DNA from 2 places in the Priestia sp. P1_B12_1 genome. Region 2 is predicted to be linked to the other one. Evidence: riboswitches for the same ligand, from Rfam matches in the RefSeq annotation. Region 2 holds a riboswitch; the other holds the start of a gene.
The links. A riboswitch is a leader RNA that binds a small molecule or an ion and turns the genes downstream of it on or off. The one in region 2 is predicted to bind preQ1.

Region 1 (4,463 bases), on a different contig from region 2:
TTTACTTTTTAGCAGGTATCTTTTCATTTTTCTTAACGGTTTTTTCATAAAAAAATCCACCAAGAGGTGGATTTTTTATTTAGCAGCGGCTTTTGTTTCATGAGGCGAATTACCGATAAATCCAAATTTCCCGCCGACAACTTCTTTTACTTCGTGGATGACAATAAAAGAATTCGGGTCAATTTGCTGGATTTTCTTTTTAATTTTTAATAGCTCGTTCTTTTTAATAACAACGTAAATAATACGTTTATCTTTGTTGGCGTAGTAGCCGTATCCGTAAAAGATGGTGGCTGCATTTCCAAATTCACTGGTGATGACTTGGGCTATGTCTTTGTATTGATCGGACATAATCGTCATTGCTTTTTTGTTGTGGAAACCTTCGATAACGACATCTACGATTTTGGCACAAAGATAGACGAATATAAAAGTATAGAGCATGTTATTGACGCCAATAGCGAAAACTGATGCTAAAATAATGACACTGTCCATGTAGAACATGCTTTTAGAAATATTATAGCCTTTTGTGTAGTTTAATAAATAAGCTAAAAGAGTTGTTCCACCAGTCGATCCATCCGCTATAAAAATGAGAGCCAGTCCTGTTCCCATTAGTAAGGCGCCGAATACAATTCCTAAAATCATGTCGTGAACGTGAAAAGGAATATAGCTGACTAGACCGAGGAAAACAGATGTCATGACGGCTCCTAGAATCGTATAAAGAATCGTTTTTTTGGTTAGAAATTTATAGGCTAAGGCAATAAATATAAGGTTTACAAGAAATGTGCTGATACTTGTAGGGATATGAAATAAATAATATAAAACAAGGGCAATACCAACCGTGCTTCCGTCACCTAATTTATTTGGAATGACGAAAAAATCAATGGATGCAGCAACTAAAAGTGCTCCAACAATAATTAAGATAATGTCTTTATAGATTGTTTTCAATATGCAAACCTCCTTGATTATTAGGATATTTTCATGTGGAATCTTGTTTTTACTAGTGTTTCACAAATGATAAAATAAAAAACGTCTTAGAAATTGTCTAGTTATAAAACTGATCAACTTCTAAGACGAAGAATTACGATACGTGTATAGGTCTTAATCCGGCTTTTCTATGCTTCGATGTCACCGATTATATAAACCTCTGACCGCTATGTCAACGCTGTGAGAGATGTTCAACTTTTCGAAAAATAGAAAGCGGTTTCCTACATAAAAAAAGAATCCTTTGCGATGGTGCAAAGGATTTTCAAATTTATTGGAATAGGGGGAATACGTTATTAGGATTACCATTTTCATAAATTAATATACCTTTATTTTTTAAAAAATTTATTTGTTAATGACGATTGAAAGTTTGTAATTCACATGCTGATTTAGCTCTGTCAAAAAATCATTTAGTTCTTCATTTGAATGAAATTTGCATTCTAGTAAGTAGCAGCCATCGCCGCTGATTTTAAAGTTGTTGATAACGTGCTCCTGCTGACTTTCTAAAAATGTAAGGTAGGGGTGATGATGAATGCTCTGCGTATAGATATTTAAAAATGCATGGATGGTGTAGCCGAGTGTTCGTTCATCAATGTTAATTGTATAGCCTTTGATAATGCCTTCATCTTCTAACTTTAATACTCTAGCAGAAGCGGCTTGTCCGGTTAAATGCACTTTTTCTCCTAATTCTTTCATCTTCATACGTCCATTTTTTGATAGCTCTTCGAGTATGCGTTTATCTGTATTATCTAACATCGCTACAAATCCTTTCGTATTTCAAATCAAAAGGGTTAACTACTTGATGTCACCTATGTATACTGATACGTCTTCTATTTTATACTAAAGGAAAGTAAGAAAAAAGAGCAGTCAATATGCAAGATATAGAAAGCAGCAGTAGTTTGTAAACAGCTAGTTTGACGAAAGCTTAAGCTTGCTGTATGATTCTTTGAGTGTTTACGTGGTTCGTAACCATCCCACGTTAAAAAACTAAGGAGAGAATAGTAAGATGAATATAAGAACACTTTGCGTCAACGGTCTTTTAGCTGCTATGTATATTGCTGTCAGCATGTTAATCCAGCCGTTTGGCTTCACCAATATCCAATTTCGTATATCGGAAATGTTCAATCACTTAATTGTGTTTAATAAAAAGTACGTGTACGGCATTGTGCTAGGAGTATTTCTGACGAATTTGTTTTTTTCACCAATGGTCGCTTATGATCTGGTGTTTGGGGTAGGACAATCCGTGCTATCATTACTCATTACCATTTTTTCTATGCGCTACATTAAAAATATGTGGGCTCGTATGCTTGTTAATACACTTGTATTTACGTTCACGATGTTTATTATTGCGTTTGAACTGCACTTGGCATTTGATTTACCATTTTTCTTTACATGGTTAACAACGGCCGTTGGTGAGTTCATTGTTATGCTTGTTGGAGCACCCATTATGGCTGCAATTAATAAACGTGTACAATTTAATAAGCTAGTTGGATAAAAAAGATGGGGCTGTGATAAATCTCACAGCCCCATCTTTTTTTCTTTGTTATTCTATAAGTGTAGTGATAAACCCCTTATTATTGAAGAGCTTTTCACGCATGGACAAATTACCCATATCTAGCATGTGAAAAGAGCAGGTCGCGTTTGCGATCTGCTCTTTTTGCGTAAGGCAATAGGAAGTATCCGGTTAGATTGTTTTGAAAGAAGGAGTGACAAATCTCACAGCGCATTCTTTTTTCTTTTGTTACGGTATACATATAGTTGGCAAACTCCTTATCGAAAAGTTTTTCGCACAACAACACATTACCTATGCGTAGCAATTAAAAAAGCAGACCGATGACGGTTTGCTTTTTTAATTGTATTTTTACCATTAAATAACTATTTTTAGTTATAATTGTAAAATAACCTTTGTTATTAGAGAGGGGATTGTTTTTTGAATAGAAAGTTAGGAATTCTTGTTTTATTATAGCGGTAGCCATCTTATTTGCAGGGTGTTCAAAAGAAGAAGACAACGTTCCTTTAAGAGAACTAGCAAAGATAAGTATTAACGTAATCAAAGAACAAAAAATGAAGCAAGGGATTTCATATGAAATGGAATTAGTAAACAAGAGCGATTTGACCATCAAACAAAATAATGTATTTTTATCGTATCCTTTAAAAATGAAAAACGGTTATTCTGATAATAAATTTAAGGTGTTAACAGAAAGAAATAAATTAAATATCAGGCCAAAACAAAAGGTGAAGTTAACGGCATTTATTCCTTATAAAGGAACTAATAAAGAAGCGTTAGGTATTGATGAGCCCGACGTAAAGTGCATAGGGTATTGGAATAAGCTTGATGACTACCATCAATTTTCTTTTGGAGGATCCTTAAAGCAAGAGTAATAGAAAGTTTTTTGTTAAATAGTGGAACTTGAAAGGTGTGAAATCGTATATAAACCAAGGGGGAGATTTCATTGAAGAGATATGGACTATTTATCATTAGCTTCATTGTGTTGCTAGGTAGCTTTCAACTGCTATCAGGCATGATTCTTACGCTTTTGTATGTTCCAGAAAGCGCGGATATGTGGAATTCAATTGAAGGTTTATCAAGTAAAGTAATATTTGGCAGTCATTTACATAGCTTTGCTTTTGTAATTCCCGTTTTAGCAGCTACAGCCGCTTTTTTTATTTCTAAAAAACGGGTTAGGAAGAGTTCATAAGGGATTGATAAAGGCGGTGAATGAATAGTGAGTGTAGACACGGATAGATTGATTAGCTTCTTTATTTTATGGGGAACACCCGCTGTTTTTAGTATAGTACTTTAAACTGAGTAAAACTGAAAAAAAAGAAGCGATACGAGACTTAATATCTTTAAAATCTATTGTAACAACAGGATTTATATTGATTGGAGGAGTGATGGCGAGTTTAGGTAGAGTATTATCTCTGCTGCCTCTCCACGTTATAGGTACTTTTATTTTAGCTATTGGTGGTATCGTGGGCGCTGTTGAAGCATGGAAGACAGAAAAAAAGAAAAGTATTGTTATCCTTGTTTTAATAGTATCTATGATTGCTTTTACATTTGTAATATAAATTCTGCATGTAACAAGAGCTGCTCAACCAGTGAGCAGCTCTTCTTATCAGTTTCTTATTTATTGTGTTTCAAGATGCTGATCTCTTTTCTTTAACGTAAGAGCGAGCAGGAACGAAACGACGGCGAAAGCGATGGCTACATAATAGACGGTATGAACCCCGCTTGTCATACTTTTTATTTGTAACAGCGTTTTATTCGTTTCGCTTGATTGTTGAATAAAGTGCTGAGAAGCCATGGTCATAATACTTGTATACAAAGCGGGTCCAATCGCGCCTGAAACTTGGTTAATCGTATTTGAAATAGCTGAACCGTGGGCATGAAGCGGTTTTGGCACTTGATTTAAAGCAAGCGTCATCACGGGACCGATGCTTAAACCTACGCCAATTGTAAAGGCTGCGTATAAGATGGCTGCAGT
Region 2 (4,463 bases):
GGGATTTATCGCCTTACTTGTACTGCTTGCTTATTTGACTAAAAAAATAATGATCAACTTCCGAAAGGAAAAGTATTATCGTGAGATAGTCGTCTACCTTTGTCTTATAGGTTTGGGTCTATTCTTTTGGGGAGCGATTACACTCCGTAAAGAAGTTCCTACGCCTCTGTACTTTTTAGAGGCACTAATTAAGCCTCTTACTAGAACCGTTCATCATTTGTTATTCACGTGAGCAAGCATGTAGGAGAGAAGGTGTGTATGATGCAAATAAAAGAATTTATTAGTCCGAAACAATTTCTTTTTCTCATTTATGTTTTTTGTATCGGAAGCGCCATCTTGGCAGTTCCCGCTACATTATTAGAGACGAATAGACAAAATGCGTGGTTTTGCGGTGTGCTTGCTATTGGCTTTGCACTTTTAATCGTTGCGGTGCTTTTATGGCTGATTCAGCGTTACCCTCAGCAAACATTCATTCAAATAGCTAAAAAGGCGCTAGGTCCTTATGCAGGAACGTGTATTTCTCTTATTTACATTTTCTTTATGTTCATTCAGTCTACGTTTTCGCTTCGAGATATCAGTACATTCATGACGACTCAAATTGTCCCTGAAACTCTGCCTACGTGGATTCATGCTCTTGTTCTTTTAGCTGTTATATACGGAGGGTATCTAGGTATTGAAGTGGTAGCAAGAACCGCGGAAATCTTTTTGCCTTGGATTGTGGTCCCCTTTTTATTGTTAATTGTTTTAAATATTCCTCAGATGAAAATTGATCGTCTTTATCCTTTTTTTGAATTTAACATGGATGATTTAGTATTAGGGACCACTTATTTTTTAGGAAACCCGTTTATGGAATTGGTTTTTATTCTAATGATTACGCCTCATATAAAAGATGGAAAAAAGGTAAAAAGAATGTTTGTTATCGGCACTGTCGCATCGGGCTTGACGATTACGATTGCAGTTGCGGCTTGTATATTAGCTCTTGGCGCGAATATTGCATCGATGCACAGCTACCCAGTTTATTTATTAGGAAAAATGATTTCGTTAGGTGCAACGATTCAGCATGTTGAAGTATTAGTAGCTATTATTTGGATGTTATCTATCTTTTTTAAAGTTGTTATTGTGTTCTATGCTATTCAGTTAAGTATCGTCCAATTGTGTAATTTACGGGTGCGCAATTTTTTAAGCTTTCCTTTAGGTCTAATTATTACAGGCGTGGCGTATTACATTATTCCTAATACAGCGTACTTCAATTATTTTGAAAAATATTACTGGCCGTTTTATTTATTTGTACTAAGCGTCTGTTTTCCGGTGTTATTTATTGCGCTTTCTTATATAAAGAAACATAAGGCAGCTAAAGGCGATAGAAGCCAACAAACATAGCATTATTCATACGCATGTGGTATAATACGATGACAATTCAAGAAGAAACGCCGTACACGTTTGTATATGTACGGGAGAGGTTCGAAAACTCCCTCTATAAAAAACTAAGATCATCGTTGATGACAAAAGACACGGTTTTAGCGTGTCTTCTTTCACGTGCTTTTCTATCAACGCGTCTTTTTGACGTGTATGCTGGCGAGGACGTGTATCTTAGTTGCTTTTTAGGGAGATTGCTGGAAAAGAGCAGTCTCTTTTTTGTGTTATAAAATTAGTCACAAAGGGAACGAACGGTTCAATAAAGTTTCTTCTTCTTTTGATTTCAATCAAAAAGGAGACGAACAATAATGATGAAAAATGAAAAAGCTATTGTTGTATTTAGCGGAGGTCAAGATAGTACAACATGTCTATTTTGGGCTTTGAAAAACTTTAAAGAAGTAGAAACGGTTACTTTTCAATACGGTCAGCGTCATAGTCAAGAGATAGAGGTAGCAAAAGCTATCGCAGCTGATTTAGGTGTGAAGCATACCGTACTAGATATGTCACTTTTAAATCAATTAGCACCAAATGCCTTAACGCGAGATGACATTGAGATCGAGCAAAAAGAAGGAGAGTTGCCTACAACGTTTGTGGACGGCCGCAATCTGTTATTTTTATCATTTGCAGCCGTACTGGCTAAAAACAGCGGAGGCCGTCATATCGTAACAGGCGTTTGCGAAACTGATTTTTCAGGATATCCAGACTGTCGAGACGTATTTGTGAAATCGTTAAACGTCACGCTTAATTTATCAATGGACTTTGAATTTGTGATTCATACGCCGCTTATGTGGATTGATAAAGCAGAAACGTGGGCGTTAGCCGATGAGCTAGGGGCGCTTGAGTATGTGCGTGAAAAAACATTAACGTGCTACAACGGTATTGTTGCTGACGGGTGCGGCGAATGTCCCGCATGTCAATTGCGAAAACGCGGGTTAGATCAATACCTGCAAACAAAAGAAGGAGGAGAGAAATAATGCTGCAACAAATGTATCCTCAAGTATTTCATGACTATGAATATGAACTGAACAAAGATATGCAGTTTGCTGCGGCACATTTTGTTCCTCACACAGAAGCAGGTAAATGCCGTCAAGTCCATGGACATACGTATTTTGTAAATCTAACTGTTGCCGGAGATACATTAGACGAAGCGGGCTTTTTAGTAAACTTTGCGCTATTGAAAAAAATTGTTTCTGGTCAATTTGATCATACATTATTGAACGATCATTCTATCTTTAACGAAGAAAATCCAAATGATTTTCCTACAACTGAAGTTGTTGCCCGTAAAATTTATGAGTTGGTTCAAGAATATCTAGACACACTACCAAATAAGCCTTCTTGCGTACAAGTATTCGTGCGGGAAACGCCGACAAGTTACGTAGTTTACCGCCCAAAGAAGGTGAAAAAACGTGGCTAATACAATTCCAGTACTTGAAATATTCGGACCAACGATTCAAGGGGAAGGAATGGTTGTAGGACGTAAGACGATGTTTGTTCGTACCGCAGGCTGTGATTATTCCTGCAGCTGGTGTGATTCAGCTTTTACGTGGGATGGATCAGCTAAAAACGATATTCGTCAGCTAACAGCAGAACAAATTTGGACGGAGCTAAAAGAAATTGGAGGAGATTGCTTTGATCACGTCACCATTTCTGGAGGAAACCCTGCGCTTATCAAGGCGATTGGTTCACTTGTAGAGCTTTTGCACAGTCATGGGGTAAAAGCAGCTCTTGAAACACAGGGAAGCCGTTATCAGGATTGGTTCCTAAAGATCGATGATTTAACGATTTCTCCTAAGCCTCCAAGTTCATTAATGAAAACAAATTTCTCCGTATTAGACGATATTATAGAGACATTACTAAAGGAAAAACGCATGGCGCATATAAGCATAAAAGTCGTTGTATTTAATGATGAGGACTTTGAGTATGCAACGTCTGTTCATGAACGTTATCCTGAGGTTCCATTTTTTGTTCAAGTAGGCAACGAGGACTTAACGACAATCGATAATGCGTCGTTAACACAAGAATTGCTTAAAAAGTATGAGTGGTTAATCGATAAGGCAGTGGCAGCTAAAAACATGAACGATGTAAGAGTTCTGCCGCAGGTTCACGCCCTTGTGTGGGGAAATAAACGAGGCGTGTAAGCGCATAGCAAAAAATTTACAAAGAAAAATAAAAACAGATATATACAAAATAAAAAAACGCTGTTAGAATGACAATCGTAGAAAGAGAGGAAATGCAAATGAGCGGTCGAAAAGATGAAGAATTAGAAGGTGTATCACTCCTTGGAAATCAAGGAACAAACTATTTGTTTGAATATGCACCAGAGATTCTAGAAGCATTTGATAACAAACATCCAAATCGTGATTATTTTGTGAAATTCAACTGTCCGGAATTTACGAGCTTATGTCCAAAAACAGGTCAGCCGGATTTCGCAACCATTTATATTAGTTACATTCCAGATGAAAAAATGGTAGAAAGCAAGTCGTTAAAGCTTTATTTGTTCAGCTTCCGTAACCATGGAGATTTCCATGAAGACTGTATGAACATTATTATGAATGACTTAATTAAACTGATGAATCCAAGATATATTGAAGTATGGGGAAAATTCACACCACGCGGCGGGATTTCAATTGATCCATATACAAACTATGGCCGTCCCGGTACGAAGTATGAAGAAATGGCTAATTATCGCCTGATGAATCATGATTTATACCCAGAAACAATTGATAATCGTTAATTCGAACAAACAGGTTGTGTATGCAACCTGTTTTCCATTGCAAAAACAACAGGTGAGAAGGTGAAAGAATGTCACAGAGATCAGCATTAGTATTAGGTGCAAGCGGACTTGTTGGTCAAGAACTTTTAAAAATGTTATTAAGCAACAGCTTATATAACCATGTGACAGTGTTTGTTCGAAAAAAGCTACCAATCGAACACACAAAGCTACGTCAGCTTGAAATTGATTTTTCAGAGCTTGATAAGCACGAAGAATGCTTTGCAGTTGATGATGTGTATTGCTGTTTAGGCACGACAATGAAAAAAGCAAAAAC

Region 1: another riboswitch for preQ1. It lies ahead of AC1D0Y_RS23390 (QueT transporter family protein); the one in region 2 lies ahead of queC (7-cyano-7-deazaguanine synthase QueC).

What each region holds. Positions count from the first base shown of each region.
Region 1 is NZ_JBFTZR010000009.1:109,548-114,010, reverse strand. It holds gene AC1D0Y_RS23400 (YitT family protein) at 76-942, opposite strand; gene AC1D0Y_RS23395 (Lrp/AsnC family transcriptional regulator) at 1,324-1,734, opposite strand; PreQ1 riboswitch class I at 1,931-1,975, shown strand; gene AC1D0Y_RS23390 (QueT transporter family protein) at 1,985-2,473, shown strand; gene AC1D0Y_RS23385 (hypothetical protein) at 3,067-3,360, shown strand; gene AC1D0Y_RS23380 (hypothetical protein) at 3,432-3,677, shown strand; gene AC1D0Y_RS23375 (hypothetical protein) at 3,874-4,047, shown strand; gene AC1D0Y_RS23370 (DHA2 family efflux MFS transporter permease subunit) at 4,107-4,463, opposite strand, start outside.
Region 2 is NZ_JBFTZR010000002.1:680,456-684,918, forward strand. It holds gene AC1D0Y_RS08890 (hypothetical protein) at 1-232, shown strand, start outside; gene AC1D0Y_RS08895 (GerAB/ArcD/ProY family transporter) at 259-1,380, shown strand; PreQ1 riboswitch class I at 1,451-1,494, shown strand; gene queC (7-cyano-7-deazaguanine synthase QueC) at 1,725-2,390, shown strand; gene queD (6-carboxytetrahydropterin synthase QueD) at 2,390-2,830, shown strand; gene queE (7-carboxy-7-deazaguanine synthase QueE) at 2,823-3,554, shown strand; gene queF (preQ(1) synthase) at 3,653-4,150, shown strand; gene AC1D0Y_RS08920 (NAD(P)H-binding protein) at 4,219-4,463, shown strand, end outside.